Regions from separate parts of the Lysinibacillus sp. NPDC097214 genome, predicted to be linked through region 1. Evidence: riboswitches for the same ligand, from Rfam matches in the RefSeq annotation. Region 1 holds a riboswitch; each other region holds the start of a gene.
What was found. A riboswitch is a leader RNA that binds a small molecule or an ion and turns the genes downstream of it on or off. The one in region 1 is predicted to bind cobalamin.

Region 1 (8,159 bases):
TAGCTCTACGAATAAAATGGGCAGTCGCCATTGTCGCAAGACGTAACAAATAGATTGGACTGATGTTGTGAGAATTAAAAAGTACAAACAGCTAATGCTACCAAGGACGATGAAAAAAAGCTGTTGCGCTGTCGCTAAGCTCGCACTGCCAACAAATATTGTCCAATGATGAAGGGAAAATGACCAAATAGTTGAAGGTAGCGTACTTGTTGCTGGCGCTATAGAAATTAAAATGGATACTAGACTCGATAGTAAAAAAAATCCAGGTAGCAATAGCAATTTTGCGTAATATTTAGCAGGGATTTTTGCACCTAAAATGATAAAAGCACTCATCACAATAAATGTAATGAGTGAAATTCGTTCATCTCTTATGATAAGCGACAATAGAAGAAGCCCAAGGGATAACGTCATTTTTTCTAGCGGATGAACAGACGCTAGTTTATTCATATAAGCATACTTATCAATGAGTAACATCGCTTAACCCTCTTTATGTTTACCGCGCATTAAGCCGATGAAATAGCCGATAAATCCGGCTCCAATAGCAGCTTGTAGTGCAAATAATAAACTTTCAATTTCACCACTTGGTGGCTCCCATAAACTTTCAAACCATGGCTCGTAGCTAGCATCTATTTCACCAATTGCTGCCTCCGCTTCACCATCAGCACCTTCAAAATCTGCGCCTTTTTGAATGAAGAGGGGAATGATTGCTAACAACACAACAACTGCTAAGAGCAATAAATTTTTTTTCATGTTAGTGAGCCTCCTTTGCTGAGAAAACACGTAAAGCCTTTAATTCACTCACATTATATTTTTTCAAGAAGTTCATAACAATCACTGTTAAAATGCCTTCACTAACAGCAAGAGGAATTTGTGTTAATGCAAAAATGCCAGCAAACTTTGTGAATGAAGCCATAAAGCCTCCGACCTCAGAAGGGAAGGCAAGAGCTAATTGTACAGAAGTGACAATATACGTACCTAAGTCACCAAGCATTGCTGCTAAAAAGACTGCTACTGAAAACGACAGTCCCATTTTTTGTGAGCCCTTAAATACATAGTAAGCGATAATAGGGCCCATAATGGCCATGGAAAAGGTGTTTGCTCCTAATGTTGTAAGCCCACCATGTGCCAAAAGTAAAGATTGGAATAATAATACGATTGTCCCGATAACACTCATCGCTAATGGTCCAAAAAGAACTGTCCCAAGTCCAACCCCTGTCGGATGCGAACAACTACCCGTTACAGAAGGGATTTTTAAGGCTGATAGCACAAAGGCAAAGGCACCCGATAGTCCTAATATCATTTTTGTTTCAGGATTTTCATCAATGGTTTTACGAATAGAACGTAATCCTAAAATAATAAAAGGAATCGATACGACCCACCAAAAAATCGCCCATTCGATTGGCAAAAAGCCCTCCATAATATGCATCGCAAATGCACGATCTGGCACGAATAAAAATGCCAATAAGAAATAACTAAGCTTCCAACCTGAGAATTTCAAAAATCTCTCCTCCTCACATTAAAATTTTTCGAATTAGTATGCGAACAAAACCAATTTCGCCTTGGCGTAATTGCGTCCGGATTTTGAATTGTGCATGCACAATTCATTCCTTTCAAAATCCGTGACATCCGCCGGAGGCTTTTTTTCATTCAGTAGGTGTTTTAGCCCAATTGGAACCATATCTGTACTCATCTACCACCTTGAGATGGAGTCTATTCTGAATGAAAAAAAACACTTTTCCGAAATTGGAAAAGTGCATAGCTTAAAAATGCAAATAAAATTCTAATCTGCTCAGCCGCACACCCATCCTCGTAGGTTGAAACGATCACATATTTTTCGGCAGGTCTCCTGGCTTTAGTTCAACGTTTTATAGGCCTTCCCATCCTTTGGACAGTGACATTATCTATAAAACTCCCTAGTACAGTGGCGGGACCGCGCCGGACTTAAACCGGCTTCCCTTTTAAGCGAAATGATGAACAATTCGCACCGAAAAAAGATAAAGTTGTGAGATTTCACGACAAAGTGTAACATGAATTTCCATATATATGCTATACTTTTTTGTGAAAAGATTTTAAATTGAGTGTCTATGTCGAAAATTTAGATAAATAGAATAATAATGTCATATTTTCTATAAAAATTTAATGAAAATGTCACAATTTAAGAAAGAAATATTGAAATTTTAAAAAAATAAGCTATGATAGAAACAGTTTTTAAATTTTAATCACAATCAATTATGCCTCGGCATAATTGCGTCCGGAATCGGCTTTGTGCTTGCACAAAGAACTATTTTCCGATTTCTTGACATCCGCCGGAGGCTTTAACTTCTTTCAGGGGATGTTTGGACACTTGATGAAGAATAACTTAAACTCGCATTCATCTCACCACCATATAGGTGGGAGATTTGCTGAAAGAAGTTAAAACAATAAATTCATATAAAACATCCATAAGTGCTTGAATATTTTCAAGATAATAGGGAAATCGGTGAGAGTCCGATACAGCCCCCGCTACTGTAATAGCTGATGAAATCGCGGATGCCACTAGTGAAAACTAGGAAGGCGCGAAAGTAAAAGGAAGCTTAAGTCAGGAAACCTGCTTATGTGATGATGCATGCAAACTTTTCGGAGGGAGAAGTTGAAGCGAAAGCGAGTACATATCTTTATTCGTTTTTTTTGGCTTCTACAAACCTTTACTCTTCGTCTAGAGTGAAGGTTTTTCTTTTTCCTAAAAGCAAATGAGGGGAGAAAATTTATGACAACTTGGAATTTAGAGGGGATGAAAACACATCTTTTTATATGCAATGGTAGTAGCTGTATGAAAAAAGATGCTGAGGACATTACTCAGGCAATTCGTGATGAAATACAGTTACTGGAACTTGATAAGGAAATACATACGACAAGAACTCGCTGTAACGGCAGGTGTAAGGATGCTTGTGTTGTCATTGCTTATCCTCAGGGGAATTGGTACCGTGTTCCGACAACTGAGCATGGGAGAGCACTTGTACAAGATTTAAATCATGAATCGTTACTAAATGAACATGTCTTTACTTTACGTGAAGGTTCGTTACAGCGTACAGCACAAACAACAGCCATTAAAGGTATTGAAAAGGTGAAAGAGGGGTAACAAAATGGCGCAAAAAGGGAAGATTTTCGTAGTTGGCTTTGGCCCTGGAGACTTTAAACATATTACGACTCGTGCTGTAGAGGCACTCCAACAAAGTCATATGATCATTGGTTATAAAACCTATGTTGAGCTTATTCAGGATTTAGTTAGTGCAAAGTCGATTATTAGCACTGGTATGACAGAGGAAGTTTCACGTGCACAAGAAGCGGTACGTCAAGCAGAGGCTGGAAGTATCGTATCGGTTATTTCCAGCGGTGATGCCGGTGTTTATGGAATGGCCGGATTAGTGTATGAGGTATTAATAGAGCTTGGCTGGACAGAAGCCACTGGTATCGAGGTAGAAATTGTTCCAGGTATTTCTGCTATTAATTCGTGTGCAAGTTTACTAGGTGCTCCAATTATGCATGACGCCTGTACCATTAGTTTAAGTGACCACTTAACTCCTTGGAATTTAATTGCAAAGCGAGTAGAAGCAGCGGCGATGGCGGATTTTGTGATTGCACTTTATAACCCAAAAAGTGGACGTCGTACGAGACAAATCGTAGAGGCACAACGAATTTTATTAGAATATCGTTCGCCAGATACACCGGTTGGTCTTGTGAAAAGCGCGTATCGTGATCGTCAGGAAATTACGATGACGACTTTAGCAGAAATGCTCGAACATGATATCGGCATGTTAACAACCGTTATTATCGGGAATTCGACAACATTTTTCTACGACAATAAAATGATCACACCACGTGGTTATCAGCGCAAATATACACTTGGTGAAGAAAAACAGCCGTTACGACCACATCAACGACTGAAGGAAGAAAATGAACCATGGGCCATGAATCAGGAAACAGGGGTAGCGCGGAATGATTTTGCAACAGATCCCAACGCGAATCGTATAAAACCCAGTTTAGCCATAACACCAGAACCAAAGCTTAAAAAATCATCACTTGAATTGGCAACAGCAGCTCTGGCAATGGTGAAGGGAACGAGCGCTGTGAAGAGTTCACCTAAGCTTGTTCAACAAAAAATCGAATCCATTTTTGAATTAGCTGTTAGTCCAGGGGTAGCCAATAAGTTTTTTACTCCTCAACAAATGATGACATTAGCTGAGGTAGTTGGTGAAGAAGGAACGATGGAGTATACACCTGACCATCAAATTCATTTGAAAATTCCAACGTCTGAGCCTGAAGTAATTACAGCAAAGCTTCGTGAAGTGGGCTTTTTACTAACACCAATTGGTGACGTACTGTCGTTAAAGGCTTGTGATTTCTGCTACGGAGAAAAAACCGATTCGATTCCATATGCGGAAGAGATTCAAGAAAAGCTTGGTGGCATGTCGTTACCGAAAACATTAAATATTGGCTTTAATGGCTGTGGAATGGCGTGTTATCGAGCGGTATTTGATGATATTGGCATTGTTTATCGTAAAAGTAAATTTGATGTTTTTATTGGTGCCAAGCCGGTTGGTCGAACAGCACATGCGGCTCAGCCTGTTGTGGAGGGATTAGAACCAGAACAGCTAATACCGCTTATTACCGACATTATCGAAGAATATAAAGCAAATGCACATCCAAATGAACGTTTGTTTAAATACTTCAAGCGTGTGAAAAAGATCTTACATTTTACGTATCAGGATATGTCTTCAAAAATAAAAGTAGAGCCAGCTCCATGCGGCGACTAGTGAGGGGTAATGAGATGAAAGCAATTTTATTTGTCGGCCACGGGAGCCGTTTAGAAGCAGGAAATGAAGAGGTGCGTACGTTTATCGAGCAAATGAAACCTCGCGTTGATGAGAGTTTTTTAGTAGAAACATGTTTTTTAGAGTTTGCCTCGCCGAACATTGAAGAAGGTATTACGAACTGTGTGAAAAAGGGTGCTACAGAGGTGCATGTTATTCCGATTATCCTTCTTCATGCTGGGCATTCAAAAATGCATATTCCAGCAGAAATTGAACATGCGCGTGAGCATTATCCAAATATTACGTTCACATATGGTCAAACAATCGGTATTCATGAAGAAATATTCGCTATTTTAGAAGATCGTTTAGCAGAAATCGGCTTTAATGCTGAAGAAGAACATGCGGATACTGCCGTTTTATTAATTGCACGAGGCGGCAGTGACCCGTATGCAAATGGTGATTTCTATAAAATTACACGCCTTTTATGGGAAAAACTCCCTGTGCAATATGTGGAAAGCGCCTTTATGGGTGTCACAGATCCTCGTGTTGAAGAAGGAATTGAGCGCTGTGTGAAGCTTGGTGCTAAGAAAATCATTATGCTACCTTACTTTTTATTTACAGGTATCCTAATGGAACGAATGAATGGTATGTGTATGCAATTTACCGAAAAATATCCTGATTGTGATATTCAAATTGCCAACTATTTTGGCTATCATGAGCGTTTACAAAATGTGCTTTTAGAGCGTATTGAGCAAGCTGTGAATGGCACATCAACAGGTATGCAAGATTTAGAAAATTATCGTGCATATGCGGCAGTGCATGGACATGCGCATCATCATCACCACCATGACCACGATCATGGAAATGACCACCATCATCACGACCACGACCATCACCATGAAGAGGAGCCAGTGAAATGATTTTCATGTTAGCTGGGACGAGCGATGCAAGGAATTTAGCACTTGAATTACAGTCAGCAGGTTACGCTGTGACAGCAACGGTCGTTACTGATTCAGCAGCGTCAAGCCTTGCAGAAGTGGGGCTACCACATTTAGTCGGTCGATTAACGGCTGAGGAAATGGCGACGATTATTACGGAGCAAGGATACCGTTTAGTTGTAGATGCCTCTCATCCATTTGCTGAAGAAGCTTCAAAAAATGCGATGGCAGCAGCAGAGCAAGCAAATGTACCGTATATTCGCTATGAACGTGCCCACGAGCATTATGCACATTCACTTATTACAGTTGTGAAAGATTACGAGGAGGCTGCCCACTTAGCAGCTGAAAAACGTGGTGTTATCATGCTAACGACGGGCAGTAAAACGCTAGCGACCTTTACAAAGGTGTTACATGGCTTAGAAAATACACGAGTGATCGCGCGCATGCTTCCTCGACTCGATAATATGGAAAAATGTGAAGCACTTGGTGTGGCACAAAGAGATATTGTTGCCATACAGGGACCGTTTTCAAAGGAATTAAACGAAGCATTGTTTCGTCAATATGATGTGACATTGATGATTACGAAAGAAAGCGGCAAGGTTGGCTCAGTGGATGAAAAGCTTGAGGCTGCCCTTGCATGTGACATCGAAACAATTTTAATTGCAAGACCAAATATCAAATACGGACAGCAATATACTACATTTGAAGATGTACTACAAGCTGTACAAAACACACTTTAGGAGGCAATTCAGATGGATTTTAAAACAGATTTCAAACCATTAACAGTAGACCCGGATAAAATTTACGATTACAGTTTCGCAATTATTGCAGAAGAAATGGGCGAGCATAATTTCTCGGAAGATGAGTGGAAAGTTGTTCGTCGCATCATTCATGCTTCTGCTGACTTTGAATTAGGACGTAGCGTTATTATTACACCAGGAGCAATTGAGGCCGGTATTAAATCAATCCTTGCTGGTCGCCACGTCATTGCAGATGTGCAAATGATCGAAAGTGGTTCAGGGAAAAAACGTTTCCAAAAGCATGGCGGCGATTTACACTGCTATATTGCAGATGAAGACGTATCGATTGAAGCGAAAAAACAAAACACAACACGTGCAATTATCTCTACGCAAAAGGCTGCTAAATTACATGAAGGTGGCATTTATGCAATTGGTAATGCACCGACAGCATTGCTAGAATTAATTCGTTTAATTAAAGAAGGCTTAGCGAAACCAGATTTAATTATCGGTATGCCAGTTGGCTTCGTATCAGCTGCTGAATCAAAGGAAGAGCTATTAAAACTAGAAGGTATTCCGTATATTACAAATGTTGGTCGTAAAGGCGGTAGTACAGTGACGGTTGCCGCATTGAATGCTGTCTCACTTTTAGCGGATGAACAGGCGAAAAAATAATGGAGCGGAAGCCTAAAAAGGATCCTAAAGACATGCGTCACGGTTATACAACGGGATCCTGTGCAACTGCAGTAACAAAGGCTGCATTACTCGCTTTAATTACAAATGAAGAGCAAGAAACAAGTACCATTCATTTACCGATTGGGCGAGATGCAACCTTTACGATAGAAAAATGTACATTTCAGAACGATGCTGTAAGCTGTGAAACGATTAAAGATGCTGGTGATGACCCAGATGCAACCCATAAAGCACTCATTGTTGGCACAGTAAGCTGGGCGGATATGCCAGGCATTCATCTGGACGGTGGAATTGGTGTCGGGCGCGTAACAAAGCCCGGCTTACCAGTACCTGTCGGAGAAGCAGCCATCAATCCCGTGCCACGGAAGATGATTCATAGTACTGTACAAGCCGTACTCGATGAATTTCAAATTAAACGGGGTGTTAACGTTGTTATTTCCGTCCCTAAGGGTGAGGAAATGGCTAAAAAAACGTTAAATGGGCGCCTTGGTATTATTGGAGGCATCTCCATTTTAGGCACAAGGGGAACCGTCGTGCCTTTTTCGAGTTCCGCCTATATGGCCAGTATTGTGCAAGCGATTAGTGTTGCGAAAGAGGCTGGTTGTGAGCATTTAGTTGTGACGACAGGTGGACGTAGTGAAAAGTATGCGATGGCACAGTACCCTAATTTGCCAGAGGAAGCGTTTATAGAGATGGGCGATTTTGTAGGCTTTACATTAAAGCATTGTAAACGACTAGGTATGAGGCAAGTATCGCTTGTTGGGATGATGGGGAAATTCTCGAAGGTTGCACAAGGTGTCATGATGGTGCACTCCAAAAGTGCGCCTATTGATTTTAACTTTTTAGCTCAATTAGCAGTGGATATAGGTGCAGATGAAGAAACTGTTACGAACGTACGAGAGGCTAACACTGCTTCACAAGTCGGAGAAATTATGGCGGAGAGTGGCTATGATGCTTTCTTCCACCGTTTATGTGAGGCTTGCTGCTATTCATCATTACAC
Region 2 (8,159 bases), on a different contig from region 1:
GTGCTAGCATTAGCACTAGCGGGCGGCTTATTATTTAATACAGTTCAACCAACTGAAGTGCACGCAGAAGAAACATCTCAACAAATGATTGATAAGAAAGCTAAAATAGATACAGAGGTTAAAAAGCTACAAGAAGAGCTAAAAAACCTACAACAAGAGATTGATGAAAAAGTAAAAGTATTTAACAAAGTACAAGCAGACATTAAAGAAGTTGATGCAAATATTGTAGATACTAAAAAACGTATTGAGCAACGTTCAGCGATTTTAAGTGACCGTATGGCTGCATACCAAGCTCAAGATAATACTGTAGGTATTTATTTAAATGCTGTTCTTGAATCAAAAAGCTTTGCAGATTTAATGGACCGTGTCGTAGCGGTAAAAACATTAATGGATGCTGACCAAGAATTAGTAGATCAACAAGAAGCAGATAAGGCTAACTTAGAGAAACAAAAAACAACATTAGATGAAAAACAAAAAGAGCTTCAAAAGCAATTCCAAGAGCTTCAAGAAAAGGAAAGCGAAATGGAAGTGAAAAAAGCTGAAAATGAAGCAAAATCTCTTGCATTAAAGGCACAAATTGCAACGAAACAAGAAGAAGAGCGTTTAGAAGCAGAACGTAAAGCAGCAGAGGAAGAGGCAGCTCGTTTACGTGCACTTCAAGCAGCTACTCCAGTTGTACAAGCAACAAACAACAATAATAACAGTAACGATAATGATAATAGCGATGCTAGCAAGAGCAGCAAAGCTAACAATGAAAAATCAGTACAAAAAGTCGTTGTTGGTTCAGGGTCAGGAACTGCATCTTCAGGTGATGCTATTTCAACTGCGAAACAATTCCTAGGTCGTAGCTATGTTTGGGGTGGTAGTAACCCATCGACAGGATTTGACTGTTCAGGTCTTATACAATGGTCTTACCAACAAGCAGGCGTATCTTTACCACGTACAGCATCACAACAATATTTAGCAACACAACGTATTTCAGCAAGTGAAGCACGTGTAGGTGACCTAGTATTCTTCAGCTATGGTTCGGGTATAGCGCATGTAGGTATTTACTTAGGAAACAACACGATGATTGATGCTCAAAATAAAGGTGTTGTCATTGAATCACTTGATTGGTGGAATCAATATTTAGTAGGCTTCGGTCGTATTTAAAAAGCCGTACTAAAATATAGACGATTTAAATAGCGAAAAGGTTATCTTTGTAAAAGAAATTACAAGGATAACCTTTTTTATTATTTGACGGTATTGGAGATTATCCCGTAAAAAACAACTATTTAAAATATAGTTAAAATCCTACGAGTAAACCTAGCAGGCAAACAGATATGGTTATCCATTAATTTATGCTCGACTACTCGATCAATAATGAGTAAAATAACTTTTGTGAAGAATAAATTTACATAAGTAGATATATTTACTACTATAGGCCCGGTTACAAAAATGAAAATGGAGCCGAGAAAAGAAATAACATTACTTATTCATAGAATGATTGTCATCATTAATGCGTATTTTACTTGAATTAAAGCAAAGGCTGATAAGTGTGACACCTCTAACGAGTAAAATGTGACTTCATATAGCTAAAAGAAAGTATTCCTTGCATATTGAACCTCGTTTCTGATAATTTTGACATATACAAGTAGGGATCTTACTTTGAAATTATAATTATTTGAGACTTTTATTTTGTAGTAGCGAAGTAACGAATGATGGGAAATGAGAAAACACTTACAAGTGCATTATTTTTTTTCGTTCTGAAACAATAAAGGTAGGGATGAATCATGGAAAAAGAGATTTTGCAACTTTTTAGTAATTTAACAGAGCGTGACCGTGATATTCAATACAAATCATACGAAGAATTAATGAAGATTATGCAGGAGCCAGTTGATTGGACATATTCAGTTTGGGAACAACTTGTTCAGACTCTTACATACAAAAATGGTCATGTGCGTGCAAGTGCTGCACAATTTTTATGCGCATTGGCTGCAAAAAGTGATCCTGAAGAAAGAGTATTAGAGGACTTCTTAAAGATTTGGGCAGTAACGTATGATGAAGAAACAATCACTGTGAGGCATACTTTACAGGCAATTTGGAAAATAGGCTTAGCAGGGCAAGTACAAAGAGATTTAGTCGTATCATATTTGGCTAAAAGGTATCAAACATGCTTAGACGAAAAACACCCGACATTAATACGCTATGATATTATTGTTTCCTTTAAAAAGCTATTCGATGCAACAAATGACCCAAAACTACTAGAGATTGCACAACGTTTAATTGAGGAAGAAAAAGATATTAAATCCAAAAAGAAATATAAGAATGCCATCCGGTAAAAGTTATGAAATAGCTAATTTTTTATAACGTATGAAAGATTTTACTCCATGAAGCATAACAAGTATCTGCACGAGCAGGATGAATACCCGTGGGGGCAGTGAATATATCCGCGTGCATAAGGTAATACCTGCATGATTTTTATCCATCGTAATTTGTTTATTCTAAATTCCACAGCTATTTTTTCCTATCAATCTATGTTAAACTGCATTACAAGTGAATAATTCTTGCAGAATAAAGGTGCTGAACTATAGCATAATCGGGAATTCGGTGAAAAACCGAAGCTGTTTCCGCAACTGTAAGTACAGGAATCATAAAGATATACCACTGTCGAATTATCCGATGGGAAGGTTTTTTATGAACGTAGTGAACTGTGCAAGCCAGGAGACCGACCTTTGTTTGAACGTATAGATAACTCTTCGGAAGCTAGGAGGATATGCGGCAAATACATAGGCTATGTCGTATCTATGCGACAATATTTATGTTATTTTTCGTTGTTTCCTTAGGAGTGGGAACAACGTTTTTTTATGTGCACTTATAATTCACCTAAATGTAAGCCGGGTGTTAATAAGGTAAGAATTTTTCATGAAGGAAAGCGGGGACTTAGATTTGAAAAAAGATGCACGTTATTCTTGTTATCCATTTATGCGTGAAAAGGCATCGACAGTAGATTTTGAAATTCGAACAGATAGCCTAACGACACATATTGGTGTAGCATTGGCGGCGGTGAAAAAAGAAACGGTAGAGGTAGTAGCAGCTGATTTGCTAGCCATTTTGCCAATGGCATACCATGTAAATGGCTCGGTCCGAGGTAAATTAGCGGTAACCGAAGGTGATTTGACTTGGCTAAGTGATCGCTATGATTTCTATGTTAGTCATGTTAAGGATGAAATACAAAACTTTGTATTACCTCAAGGAATAGAGGCTGCTACTACATTACATTTATGCCGTAGTGAGGCGAAAAAATCATATCGTGTTTTGCACAAAGTGTCTGAAGAACGCGAAGTACCAGCTATTCTCTTTGATTATTTAGGATTGCTAGCCAATGTGTTTTTTGTAATGGCTGTCTATATGAATCAGCATGCTGGTATTGCTGAAATACCGTTTATTAGTAAGTCATACCCGATGAAAAAGAAAAAGGAGAATCAATGAAATGAAGAAAATGTTTAAGCTGCAATGGCTTTCTGTGTTGATGCTGGCACTCGTATTAGTTGGCTGTGGCACGAAAGAAGATACAAATGAAGGAACTGTTTCTAAGGAAGCTCAACAAGTTGAGAAAACTACTAGCTATAAAGTTAAGGATGACCGTGGTGTAGAAGTAGAGTTTAATGCAGTACCTAAAACTATTGTTTCATTACAACCGAGTAATACAGAGATTTTATTTGCGCTAGGTGTGGGTGATAAAATAGTTGGTGCGACTAAGTATGATTCGTATCCAGAAGAAGCTCAAAAAATTGAGCGTGTTTCTGATTCTACAAAATTCAATAGTGAGCGTATTTTAGCGTTAAAGCCAGATGTCGTTATTGCCTATACAACTGGAGGCAAAGATGAAGAAAATTTAAATGGATTAAAAGGCCTTGAGGATGCGGGTATTAAAGTGTTTGCCATTCAATCAGCTAAATCATTTGATGATGTTTATGGGGATATTGAACAAATCGCAACGGTTATGGGCATCAAAGATAAAGGCGAAAAGTTAAATGAAGATATTAAAGCTAAAATTGCAGATGTCCAAGCGAAAGTTAAAGATGTGAAAGAACCAAAAAATATCTATTTAGAAATTAGTCCAAAGCCAGACATTTATACAGCTGGTTCTGGTACATTCCAACAAGAGATTTTAAATGCTGCAAATGTTAACAACGTTTTTTCTGACCTTAAAAGCTGGGCACCGATATCTGAGGAAGATGTCATTGCGAAAAATCCAGAAGTCATTTTAACAACAGTAAGCTATGTGAAAAACTCAGCGGAAGAAATTCTTTCTCGTGATGGATGGAATTCAATCACGGCCATTCAAAATAAAGCGGTTTATTCTATAGATACTGATATTTCAAATCGTCCAGGTCCGCGTATTGGCGAAGCTGTTGAGTTAATCGCAAAAGCCGTATACCCTGAGTTATTTAAATAATTTATATTGAAAAATAGTATTTTCGAGCTGTCCTTTATCAAGGGCAGCTTTTTTGATGGATAAGAAGGAGACCTACTCAGGGAGGAAAAGTGATCGGGAAAGGTGGATAACTGCTCCGCTTGGAAGGAAAAGTGATCGGGTAAAGTGGATAACTGCTCCGCTGGAAGGGAAAGTGATCAGGTAAAGTGGATAACTGCTCCGCAGGAAGGAAAAATGATCGGGTAAAGTGGATAACTGCTCTGCTTGGCAGGGAAAGTGATCGGGTAAAGTGGATAATTGCTCCGCTTGGAAGGAAAAATGATCGGGTAAAGTAGATAACTGCTCCGCTTGGAAGGAAAAAGTGATCGGGTAAAGTGGATAACTGCTCCGCTGGATGAAAAAATGATCGGGTAAAGTGGATAACTGCTCCGCTTGGAAGGAAAAAGTGATCGGGTAAAGTGGATAACTGCTCCGCTGGATGAAAAAATGATCGGGTAGAGTGGATAACTGCTCCGCTTGGAAGGGAAAGTGACCGGGTAAAGTGGATAACTGCTCCGCCTGGGAGGAAAAGTGATCGGGAAAGGTGGATAACTGCTCCGCTGGATGGAAAAGTGACCGGGTAAAGTGGATAACTGCTCCGCTTGGAAGGAAAAGTGAACGTGTAATACGGCTACCCGATCCACCTAGATAAAGAAACGCTCAAATAAATCTCCTCGTTGCTCTAAGTAGCACAGGACATTTCCTAGTTCGAAAATTGGTATTATATCGAATTGTTCTATAAAATAGAGATAAGTATGCTTGCTAACAGGAAGAGGTGCAGTGAGTGAAACAGTTTGATATAAAGATTATTCCGTTTGAGGCAGTTTATAATTTTCGGGATATGGGTGGTTATAAGTCGAGAGATGGGCGTGCTGTTAAGAATGGTTTGATTTATCGTTCGGCGGCACTTGGTAAAATGACGACAGCAGATAAAGAGCTTTTTGAAACGCTAGGTGTGAAAACAATTTTTGATTATCGAGACAACCATGAGGCTCAAAATAATCCTAATCCGATATTCCCGTATGCCAATTATATTCAAATACCAGCTAAGGGAAATCATGCTTTTGAGATGCCTACAAACGCTGGTGGAAAAGATTTTTATAAGGTTGTAAGCCCGGAGATGTTCAGAGAATTTTATGCACAAATGCCTTTTAATAATGCCTCGTTCAAAGAGTTAATAGCAACGATTCAACAACCTGAAAATTTAGGGCTTGTTCATCATTGTGCAGTCGGGAAGGATCGAACAGGTATTGGCAGTGCACTTATTTTACTTGCTTTAGATGTACCTGTGGAAACGATAATGGAGGACTATTTAGATACAAATGTACATTTACATCCCTTAGTCGAACGGATGGCTAAGACAATGGAGCAAGATTATAGCGATCAAGAATTACAGCAATTTTATGCCTTAATGTCTGCCCGTGAAGACTATTTACAAGCAGCATTTGATGCAATGGATAACCGATATGGCTCGAAGGCAGCCTTTCTAGAGCAAGAGTTTGGGTTAACAACTGAAAAACGTAAGCAATTGCAGGACTATTGCTTACTATGATAAGAAGCCCTTTCACATAAAATTGTGAGAGGGATTTTTTTGAGTATTATAGTAGCTTTGCATAATCTTTTAACTCCTGTTGGCCTAAAGCCTCCGGACGTAATTATGCGAGGCATAATGTTTCATTATAAAAATTCTTTACAGTCTAAAAATCTATGATAAGATACTATATATTTTTAACTTCTTTCAGCGGGTGTCCAAACACCCGCTGAAAGAAGTTAAAGCCCCCGGCGGATGTCACGGAATCGAAAAGGAGTTCTTAGGGGATGTTAGCCTAAAATCATCGCATCCATGCGATAACGGCTAACTGACCTGCGTCGTGCAGGCCTAAGCACAAAGCCGATTCCGGACGCAATTATGCCGAGGCATAATTGATTGGGTAGTAATTAATCTGTATCGAAGGCAAAGAAGGTAGTTGAAAGATTAACAGCCAGTGAAATATTTACGAAGCGATTAGGAGAAGTGAAAAGTATTGGCAGATACATTAAGAGAAAGTGATATTAAAGAGACAGATAGGTTAAGTTTATTCCATTTAACATGGCCGATATTTTTAGAAGTATTTTTATTTATGTTAATGGGACTAGCTGATACTTTTATGCTCAGTGCTTTATCAGATAATGCTGTATCAGGAGTTGGTGCAGCCAATCAATATATTCATATTGCAATTTTAATACTTGAAGTAGTTGGTAATGGTGCTTCCATTGTTGTATCTCAATATTTAGGTTCAAGGCGCTTTTTTGAAGCTGCGAAGATTTCCGCTTTAGCAGTAACGATGAATTTGATCGTTGGACTAATGATGAGTGTTTTATTTTTCTTCTTTTCAAGTCATTTAATGACCATGATGAACTTGCAAGGGGAAGTGCTTAAATACGCTCAAAGCTACTTGGTAATCATCGGAAGCTTTATTTTTTTACAGGCAATTATAAATGCGTTAGCAGCGATTATCCGTGTACATGGATGGACAAAGCAAACGATGTATGTATCACTAGGTATGAATGTGTTACACGTTGTCTTAAACTACGGTTTAATCTTTGGTAACTTAGGATTACCAGAGTTAGGTGTAAAAGGTGCGGCTATTTCCTCAGTGATAAGTCGTGGTTTAGCAGTTCTTGTGTTTTTCTGGCTGTTGTATCAAGTCTTGGAAATAAGAGTGAAGCTAGAATATTATTTCGAGTATTCAAAGGAATATGTTCAAAAAATATTAAATATAGGCTTACCGTCAGCATTTGAGCAGGTGCTTTATCAGTTCTGTCAAATTGTCTTCCTTTATTATGCAACGTATTTAGGCGCAGAGACACTTGCTGCGAGACAATATGCCATGAATATTTCGATGTTTACGTATTTATTTGCGATTGCCATCGGAACAGGTACAGCTATAATTATTGGACGAAATGTCGGTGCTGGTAAAAAGGATCAAGCTTATGATCAGCTTTGGACAAGTGTACGCGCAGCTTTTGCCTTTACGATTACTATGGTTGCAGTTGTAACGATATTCCGTCAGCAACTTATGCACGTTTTTACAGATAATCCAGAGGTTATAGGCATCGGAGCATCTGTCCTAGCATTAAGTATTCTACTTGAAACGGGTCGTACAATGAATATTGTAGTTATTAACTCGCTACGTGCCTCTGGGGATGCAAGATTTCCGGTGAAAATTGGTTTCTTATCAATGGTATGTATGAGCCTCCCACTCGGTTACTTGTTCGTATTCGTTTTACATTGGGGGTTAGTAGGTATTTGGCTAGCAATTGCAGCAGATGAATGGATGCGAGCCATTATCGTATACTTTAGATGGAGAAGTCGTAAGTGGGAGCGTTTTGCACTTGTTTCACCTACAGAACAGAAGGAGGAAAATTAATGGGGGCACTTTCTAAAAGAGCTGCAGGGGCAGCGTTAATGGATAAAAATATAAAGCTTTTTGCTTGTCCAATTTGTCAGGAGTCAATGGATGTTTTTGAGCAAGGTAGATTAGTATGTTCTTCAAATCATTCTTTTGATATTGCCAAACAGGGCTACGTCAATATGCTGACACATGGTGCTGTTTCTAAGTACAGTAAAGAGCTCTTTGAATCTCGAAAAGCGGTTATTGATAGTGGTATCTATGATGTAGTAGAAGATAAAATCGGAGAGCTAATTGCTAATGCAGAA
Region 3 (8,159 bases), on a different contig from region 1:
TTATTGTTTCCCGAAAATGCATTTCTATTGTTTGATTACAATCAAACGCTATCAATGGATTTTGTGTAATCATCGATATGTGCCTTCCTCGGTATTCTCTCAATCTTTCTTTTGTGACAGATGTTAAATCAGTAGTTTGATATAAAATTTGCCCTGCCGATTTTGCTATCGCCGGAAGAGATTGCATAATTGCTTGACATAACATCGACTTACCACTACCACTTTCTCCGATAATCCCTAATATGCGTCCTTTATTTGCTGTTAAATTAATTGAAGATAGGATTTCCTGCTCTCCTATTTGCACATTTAAATCTTTGACTTGTAATAAAATTTTTCTTTCCATAGCTATCCCTTTCAACGATGAACTTGCTTATTATGACCAGATAAAATAGTAAATAATAGGACTACGATGATGATCGCCACACCTGGATATAGCATAATTTCTGGATGTAGTCGAATATACTGTTTGCCTTCACTTATCATCATTCCCCACTCAGGAGTAGGAGCTTGAACACCTAATCCAATAAATGAAAAGCCAGCAATTTCTAAAATGACTTTTCCTAAATCGAAAGAAATAATAGTCAGCATCGGCGCCATTATATTTGGCACGAAATGGCGTAGGATTAGCTTTCCCCCTGAAGTTCCACTAATTTTTGCAGCTTTTATAAATTCTTTTTCATGAACGCTTATAAATAGGCCTCTTAAAATTCTTGAATAATAAATAGTTTGCGTAAAAATAAGTGCCAATAAGACATTTCTTAAGCTTGGACCCAAAATACCTAGTAGTCCAAAGGCAAGAACAAGCGTTGGGAAAGCTAATAAAATATCACAGATGCGAATAAATAAATAATCAATTATCCCCCTCTTAAAAGCCACGATTGCCCCAATACATATAGCGAAAAAGGTTGCTATTAATTGAATGAATATAGCTGACCCTAAAGAATAGCGAATACCTAATAGTATACGTGAAAGTATACATCGCCCTAAATGATCTGTGCCGAGAGGGTATGCCCATGATGGTTCTAAAAACTTTTTGGAGACGTCTACTAAAAAAGGATCATTCGGCATGATCAACGGCGCAAAAAGACCCATTAACCCAATAAATGCGAGAAGAGTTAGACTAGTCAATTGTTTACCATTTAAACTTTTGTGTAATTTAATCACGCTACTTTCTCCCCCCTACCATCATTAGCTGAGGGTCAAGAACTCGATGTAATATATCTGTACATAAATTAGCAAAAACATAGATGATAGCAATTATTAAAACATAACATTGCACAACTGGATAATCCCTATTAATAATTGATTCTATTAAGTAGCGACCTAAACCAGGCCAGCTAAATACCTGCTCGACAATAACTGCCCCACCTAATAGATTCCCAAGTGTCATACCAAGCATCGTCGTTAGTGGAATAGCAGCATTTTTGAAGACATGTCGACTGAGAATAACAGATTGTTTTAAGCCCCGTAAATGTGCATACTGAACATAATGTTTTTGTAATTCTTCTATGACGTTTGTACGAATGGACTGAATAAACAACCCAATAGTTGGTAATGCCAAAGATACGGCTGGTAAAACTATATGTAAAATAGTCCCTTTACCATTGGTCGGGAAAATGCCCAGCTTCAAACTAAGTAAGTATAGAAGAAAAAATCCTACCCAAAAAGTTGGGATGGATACACTAATAATAGATAATAAGCCTACAATCCGATCGAATACGGAATTTTTATAAAGAGCACTTATAATACCAAGAGGAATACTAAAGCAAAGAATACATACAAATGCAGCTAGGGCCAATTCAAAAGTTGCCGGTAGTTTTTCTACTATTTCTTGAGCAACGGGTAATTTACTCACAAATGATGTACCAAAATCAAAGTGCAACACACCTTTTAGCCATATAAAATATTGAATAGACAAAGATTGATCAGTGCCTAATTCCGATCGTAGCGCCTGTATTGCTTCTGCTGTCGGGGCGACTCCTGACTGTCTAAGTATGACCTCCGCTGGCTCTACTGGGACAAAACGAATAAATAAAAAGTTCATTATTGAAACCCCTAGTAAAACAAATGGTAATGTAATCACTCTTTTTAGACAAAAAAGCCAAGTTGATTCGTACATTTCTTTCATCACTTCCCAAGTCTTCATAGTGCAAAAAGAGAGGAGTCATAGTAGACCCACTCTCTTTTCATTCTCTTACTTTAAATCCATTTGAGCATAAGGAATATCATATTCAGATGCACGGGGGTTAAAATCTTTCAAATATTTATGGTAAATAACGTTATTCGTTTCATATGAAATTGGATAGAATAATGCTTGGTCATGGAACATTGTTAAAATATCTTTATACAATTGCACACGTTCCGCTTCATCTGTCCCAATTAATAATTGATGGATTTTGTCATCAATTTGTGCTGCATTTTCTAGGCCTAATTTCGCTTCATAAACGCCATTTGCATTCGGTGTTGCTGATTCGTTTGCGAAGCTGTGTGGATCTGTTGGTGGACCGTTTGTGCGCCAGAAATTAATATCTACTTGATTATCCATTAATTTTTGGAGCCCTACCATTACATCAGCGCCTTCAAGGTTTAATTGAACGCCAATTTTTGCTAATTCCCCTTGCATTAATTCTGCCATTGGTTTTTGGATAGCGTCTGTGGCAATATAGATTAAATCTAATGTAAGAGATTGCCCATTTTTGGAACGAATTTTATCACCATTTTTTAATGTCCAACCTGCTTCATCTAATAACTGTTCGGCTTTTTCTGGATTAAATAGTATTGGTTTTAACTCAATGTTGGCATATGGAATAGCATCCCAAAACAGCGTATTGGCAACTTTTTCTGTACCATGGGTAATACTTTCAACCATTTGTTCTTTATTAACAGCGTATTGAAAAGCCTGACGTACTTTTAACTCTGCTAAAGGACCAGATTGTGTATTCAAAAGTAATGCACGTGTAGATAAAGGTTCAGATACTGCCGTTTTGTATTGACCGCTGTCTTTTAAGAAAGTGTGGTTATCTAAGCTAATAATGCCACGACCATAAATTAAGTCTAATTCTTCATTTTCAAATGCCAGTGAAATAGATTCTGAATCTGGTATAATTTTCACTTTCACTTTGTCTACCAGTGGCTTTTCACCCCAATAATGTTCGTTGCGGCTAAAAAGTGCATACTGATCTTTTTTATATTCGGTTAATACCCATGGACCTGTTCCAACCGGTGCTTTAATACCCTTGTTAGTTGTATCTCCCTCAGGGAATCCGTTTTCCCCTAAAAAGCGAAATGGTCGCACAAAAGCAAGTTCATTTAACACAGGATAATAGGGCGCATCTAATTGTAGACGAATTGTATAGTCATCTTCTTTCACAACATTAACAATATGATTCACCATCCCCATCCAGGAGTGTGTATCACGATCTGCTAAAACTGCATTAAAATTTCGAATAACATTATCTGCATTAAAAGCTGTCCCATCAGAGTATTTTACATCTTGTCTAAGATGAAATATGTAAGCTGTTTTATCGTCAGAAATTTCCCAGCTCTCCGCTAATTTCGGCGATATTGTCCCGTCATCGTTATATTCTACCAATGATTCATATACCATTGCTTGCGCAGTCATCTGGTTTGGTAAATAAGTATGCGGATTTAAAGGCCCTATATCTAATGGCCAGCCGATTGTTATCATTTTTCCTTCGTTATTATTTTTGTTAGAAGTTTTACTTTCATTACCTTCACTCGAGTTTGAACAGCCTGCTATAATGGTTAACATCAGTAGTAGAATGAAAGGTACTAATTTTTTAAAAAATATCATTATGATTGCTCCTGTCTATTCTTGGGTGTTAGAAAATTGAACTATATATGTTTCTCTACCAAACTTCTAACTTGAAACTCAAAGTAGCTCTTTGTTTTCACCTCACTTTGATATAAATTACTAAAATTAGAAAAATGCATAAAAAAAATCCTTATTCCACGTGAATAAGGATAGAAAAACTCATTAATAAAAGCCTTCCATCCATCTCCCTATCTTTCGTAGATCTACAATGAATCTTACTACAAGCAGGCATTCTGGCTTATGAATCTTCATTTTGCTTCACCTTCCCAAGTACTTACTCAGTGGTATTTGAAACAAAACTCCTCATTTACAGCTGCGGGACAGCATGGGATTTACACCCATTTTCCTTTAAATTAAGTGAAAAAGTTTTTTCACTCAAACTTGTAATGAACCATATTAAATTGAATATTAAACATAACACGCTTCAAAGATACACGTCAATTTTATTTTCTGAATATAATAAAGTTTTGCGATTTTTAAACAAAGATATTTATGTATATTCCACAAAAAAGCCATCACACACTAGTGCGATGGCTACACTTCTATCGTTGATGTTTTTTTAACATTGATTTTGTAAATTCCTGAGACTGTCCCTTTGGAATACTTAATGTTTGCCACTCCGAGCCCTTTATTAGCTTAGCGATGTAAACGATCTGACCGACATGTTGTGAATAATGGGACATTTGTCTTTCAATCGCATCTATCACGGAAAGCTGTTCTCCCCTTATCGTTACAAACCCTTGTAAATCAGCTTCCGTTAATTTTTGTAAAGCATCTAAAAATACTTGCCAGCCCTTTTCCCATACTGACATAACTTCTTCTTTTGTTTGAAGGCTAAACGTAAATTCCTCATCGCGATTTCTCGTTGCTTTCTCACCATCTGTCGTTAAAAAGTCAGTCCATCTTGATATCATATTGCCACTAACGTGTTTTACTATAACGGCAATGCTGTTGGATTCTTCGTTAAAAGCCCAATGCAGTTGTTCGTTATCTAGTTGTGAGAGTGTTTTATCCCCTTGTTCTTTGACACTTCTAAATCTTTTTTGGACAACATGTAAATACGTTTGCGCTACCGTCATTGTTGAATCCCCCATCCTCTTTTCTACTATTTTAATATAAACAGAATGAGATGTGCCAATTTGGTAACTAGTTGTTGCTAAAAATAAAGTATTACTTACTCACTGGGGGTTTTTTTTTACCACTGATCGCTAACCCTCACCAATCGAGTTTTTACAGGCAGTTTATCTTCCACCTTACTTCTTTGCGTTCTCTGAATTTATGTGCGGGATAAATTCCCTTGCAAGAGCAATCATTTTTTCTTGTACTTCCTGTTGATCACCATTTAATTGATAGCCTATTTGATATACATAGCCATTATAATACGTATAAAATTCATTGGCTCTTGTACTCATTTGATAAATACGCTTGTCTGCCTCATCATAATAATAGTATACATACGCGAAACCTTTATCTGGTGTCATCGCACGAAAATACAAAGGATTCATAAAGTTCAAACCTACATTCGTGATTTCCCCTAAAAATTCCTGACTTTCTTCCGTAACTTTATAGTTTACAGGATTATGATCTACATTTGTTACCGTCAAATTAATATATTGTCGATCTACTCCAGTGAGAGACTTTTCTTTATAACTAAATTGAAATTGCTTTTGCAGACTACCATCTTGCATATCTGACGTTACCGCATAGACCTCTTGTATATTTGATTTAAATGGAAGATCATCAGGGTCTATTAAATGAACAGCATTTCCCATAGTAGCCGCCGCTGCTTGCATAGCCTTGAAGCCTTGAAGCGGTGCATAAAATTTGATATTTTCGCGGTGAATAAATTGATCTGCTATTTGAAAATACTGACTGAACGTTGTCTCTGTTCCTTCAACTTCTGTTTGAAATAAATCGGTGAATGATTGTTTTTCTTCTTCATGAAGTATTTCTGTCGTTAAATGGTCCATCGGCTTCGAAGCTTGCCATGCAATAAATAGTAAGATAGAACATGTCATCATGACGGCCAGTGCACGATGCGGCCAAAGGTTTTTTGATGGATACGGCTCTTGCTGAACTTGTTGTCGAACCTTTTGAATGATTGCTTCTTTATGTGCTGAGACATCCTTCAATACATGCATTGTATGTTTATCCATGGAAAAGTACCTCCCATTCAATATGCTGTAAGTCTACTTTTAATAATTCCTTCCCTTTCTTTAAACGAGATTTCACGGTACCCTCAGGAATTGCCAGTAGCTCTGCAATCTCCTTAATCGTCATCTCCTCCAAATAAAAATAGACAATTGCTTCACGTTGTTTTATTGGTAATCGTAAAATGGCTTCATCTAAAAGAGCTTGTTCATCTTGACGAATAAGTGTATCTTGGAAAACAGTTTTTTGTTTGGCAAAAAAATTATGCTGAAATGTAATTTTTCGATAAGCCCAGCTTTTTAAGTAATCCTTACATTTATTAATGGTCATGCGTGCTAAATAAGCCTTCATCTCTCCTCTTTCTTCATAATGCTTTTGGTGATGATAAAATTTAATAAATACATCTTGAACAATATCCTCAGCTATTCGTAGATCTTTCGTATAGTAGTAAGCGATTCGAAATAAATGATCTGTATGTAGTTCCATTAGTTGCTCTAAATATTCTGTATCAGTCAAAATCTTTCCCTCCTTCTACACTATAAACGAGGCTACAATTATAAAAGATTATTTTTCAACAAAAAAAACCGTCTCTTCATTAATTGAGACGGTTTCCTACTATCCATTATAAATTTTCATCAATATATGTTTCTATATCTGACGCAATCGTGTCAATAGGGACATCCTCTGGATTCTCTGCATATCCTGAATACATTTTTACAATTACCCCATTTTTATCAACTAAGAAAAATTGATTTCCATGGACGACTTGGTCGCTGTTAGGATCATTTCTGACGATTATTTTTGTTGATTTTACAGCGAACTGCTCGATATATTTTTGTGAATAACCAGTAAGTAGGTTCCATTTTGATTGATCTGGAACATTATATTTTTTCAAATAATCAGCTAATACTTCTGGTTTATCCACGTCAGGATCAACTGAAAACGCAACAATATTATAATCTTCCACACCTTTTTTCTTCAGCTTCTCTTGAACTTGCGTCATATTATAAGACATGGGTGGACAAATTGAGGTACAATTCGTGAAAATATACATACCAATCCATGGTTTTCCTTTTAAACTCTCTAAAGAAACTGTTTCTCCGCGTTGATTGACATGTTCAAAATCTGGTAATTCCATGTTATAATCTGCTTTAAACTTCGAATTTCCACACGCACTAAGCACAGCTGCTAATGCAAAAAGTAGAACTAGTCCAATTATTTTATTTCTCATCTTTAACACGCTCCCTACTTACACTATCCCCATCCTATCGTACGATGTAACTATTGACAAGGACACTCAAGTGACAGCTTTCGTACATCTTTGTGAAATCGATTTCACTTTAAGGAAACAAGTGCATCATGAATGGCATCTAATTTCACTTCTACCCGGTGCAGTAAATAAAACGACACTAAAATAGGAAAACCGATATCCGATATCATGTTTAACCATTGTTCCATGTTGGTCCCTCCTTCGCTGCTAGATAAATAAGACTGATATTGCTGAAAATGGTCCTTGCAGTACTCTGCAAAGACCATTTCTTGGTTATTCGATCTCTAAATCAAATTCTGTTACTTGACGATCAATGATGCGAGCCCCACTCATTGCAACCAGAGCGCCAGCTTGTCCATCAAAAACGTTTTTAGCGATGATCGTTTGCATGACCTTTTGAATTTCTTCCGCTGTTACCTTTGGCTTCGGTGCATCAATCGTAAATGATGCTGTTTTCCCTGCTGCTGTTTCAAATTGCAGCTCTAAAACTTGTGTCATACCTTTCCCCCCTTAGGATAAATCTGTCGTTTCTTGTTTTACAATGCTGTCTAGTGCGTGTGAAGATAGACTTGCAATGGCATTTGCTACAGCTACTAAATCCTCTGCCTTATGCGAGCTGTTCAAATTGCGGTACGTTTTTGTTGTGAATAGAGGCTCGTTTTGAGCATTCTGTCCAGCGACATACTTTAAGCGCACTGTAGCACCTACGAAATTGACTTTTGTCATGGAGGTCACCTCCTTTCTTACACAATATATACAGACTTATTGCTAAAAAAGGGACATTTAGGATGAATTATTTTATGTAAGCTTTTATAATAGAGTGAGAGAAGGCAAAGAGGTGAACGATTTGTTAAGTGGTTGGTTTTTATGGTTTATCCTATTTTGGGTAGTTGTACTCATTTC

Region 2: linked by a shared signal. The riboswitch ahead of ACQKMI_RS16685 (hypothetical protein) and the one ahead of ACQKMI_RS12970 ((2Fe-2S) ferredoxin domain-containing protein) in region 1 are both predicted to bind cobalamin.
Region 3: linked by a shared signal. The riboswitch ahead of nikA (nickel ABC transporter substrate-binding protein) and the one ahead of ACQKMI_RS12970 ((2Fe-2S) ferredoxin domain-containing protein) in region 1 are both predicted to bind cobalamin.

The regions. Positions count from the first base shown of each region.
Region 1 is NZ_JBNNSS010000005.1:87,378-95,536, forward strand. It holds gene cbiQ (cobalt ECF transporter T component CbiQ) at 1-474, opposite strand, end outside; gene ACQKMI_RS12960 (energy-coupling factor ABC transporter substrate-binding protein) at 478-750, opposite strand; gene ACQKMI_RS12965 (energy-coupling factor ABC transporter permease) at 752-1,498, opposite strand; cobalamin riboswitch at 1,820-2,004, opposite strand; cobalamin riboswitch at 2,427-2,610, shown strand; gene ACQKMI_RS12970 ((2Fe-2S) ferredoxin domain-containing protein) at 2,747-3,118, shown strand; gene cobJ (precorrin-3B C(17)-methyltransferase) at 3,123-4,793, shown strand; gene ACQKMI_RS12980 (sirohydrochlorin chelatase) at 4,808-5,710, shown strand; gene cobK (precorrin-6A reductase) at 5,707-6,468, shown strand; gene ACQKMI_RS12990 (precorrin-8X methylmutase) at 6,481-7,140, shown strand; gene ACQKMI_RS12995 (cobalt-precorrin-5B (C(1))-methyltransferase) at 7,140-8,159, shown strand, end outside.
Region 2 is NZ_JBNNSS010000007.1:65,473-73,631, reverse strand. It holds gene ACQKMI_RS16695 (NlpC/P60 family protein) at 1-1,152, shown strand, start outside; gene ACQKMI_RS16690 (hypothetical protein) at 1,773-2,321, shown strand; cobalamin riboswitch at 2,541-2,730, shown strand; gene ACQKMI_RS16685 (hypothetical protein) at 2,929-3,471, shown strand; gene ACQKMI_RS16680 (ABC transporter substrate-binding protein) at 3,473-4,441, shown strand; gene ACQKMI_RS16675 (tyrosine-protein phosphatase) at 5,244-6,011, shown strand; gene ACQKMI_RS16670 (MATE family efflux transporter) at 6,484-7,869, shown strand; gene ACQKMI_RS16665 (putative RNA methyltransferase) at 7,869-8,159, shown strand, end outside.
Region 3 is NZ_JBNNSS010000002.1:268,078-276,236, forward strand. It holds gene ACQKMI_RS05115 (ABC transporter ATP-binding protein) at 1-343, opposite strand, end outside; gene ACQKMI_RS05120 (ABC transporter permease) at 355-1,164, opposite strand; gene nikB (nickel ABC transporter permease) at 1,166-2,146, opposite strand; gene nikA (nickel ABC transporter substrate-binding protein) at 2,195-3,814, opposite strand; cobalamin riboswitch at 4,042-4,235, opposite strand; gene ACQKMI_RS05135 (DUF1572 family protein) at 4,378-4,914, opposite strand; gene ACQKMI_RS05140 (hypothetical protein) at 5,089-5,991, opposite strand; gene ACQKMI_RS05145 (RNA polymerase sigma factor) at 5,984-6,502, opposite strand; gene ACQKMI_RS05150 (SCO family protein) at 6,609-7,217, opposite strand; gene ACQKMI_RS05155 (YvrJ family protein) at 7,322-7,444, opposite strand; gene ACQKMI_RS05160 (DUF2922 domain-containing protein) at 7,530-7,754, opposite strand; gene ACQKMI_RS05165 (DUF1659 domain-containing protein) at 7,767-7,982, opposite strand; gene ACQKMI_RS05170 (DUF2621 domain-containing protein) at 8,104-8,159, shown strand, end outside.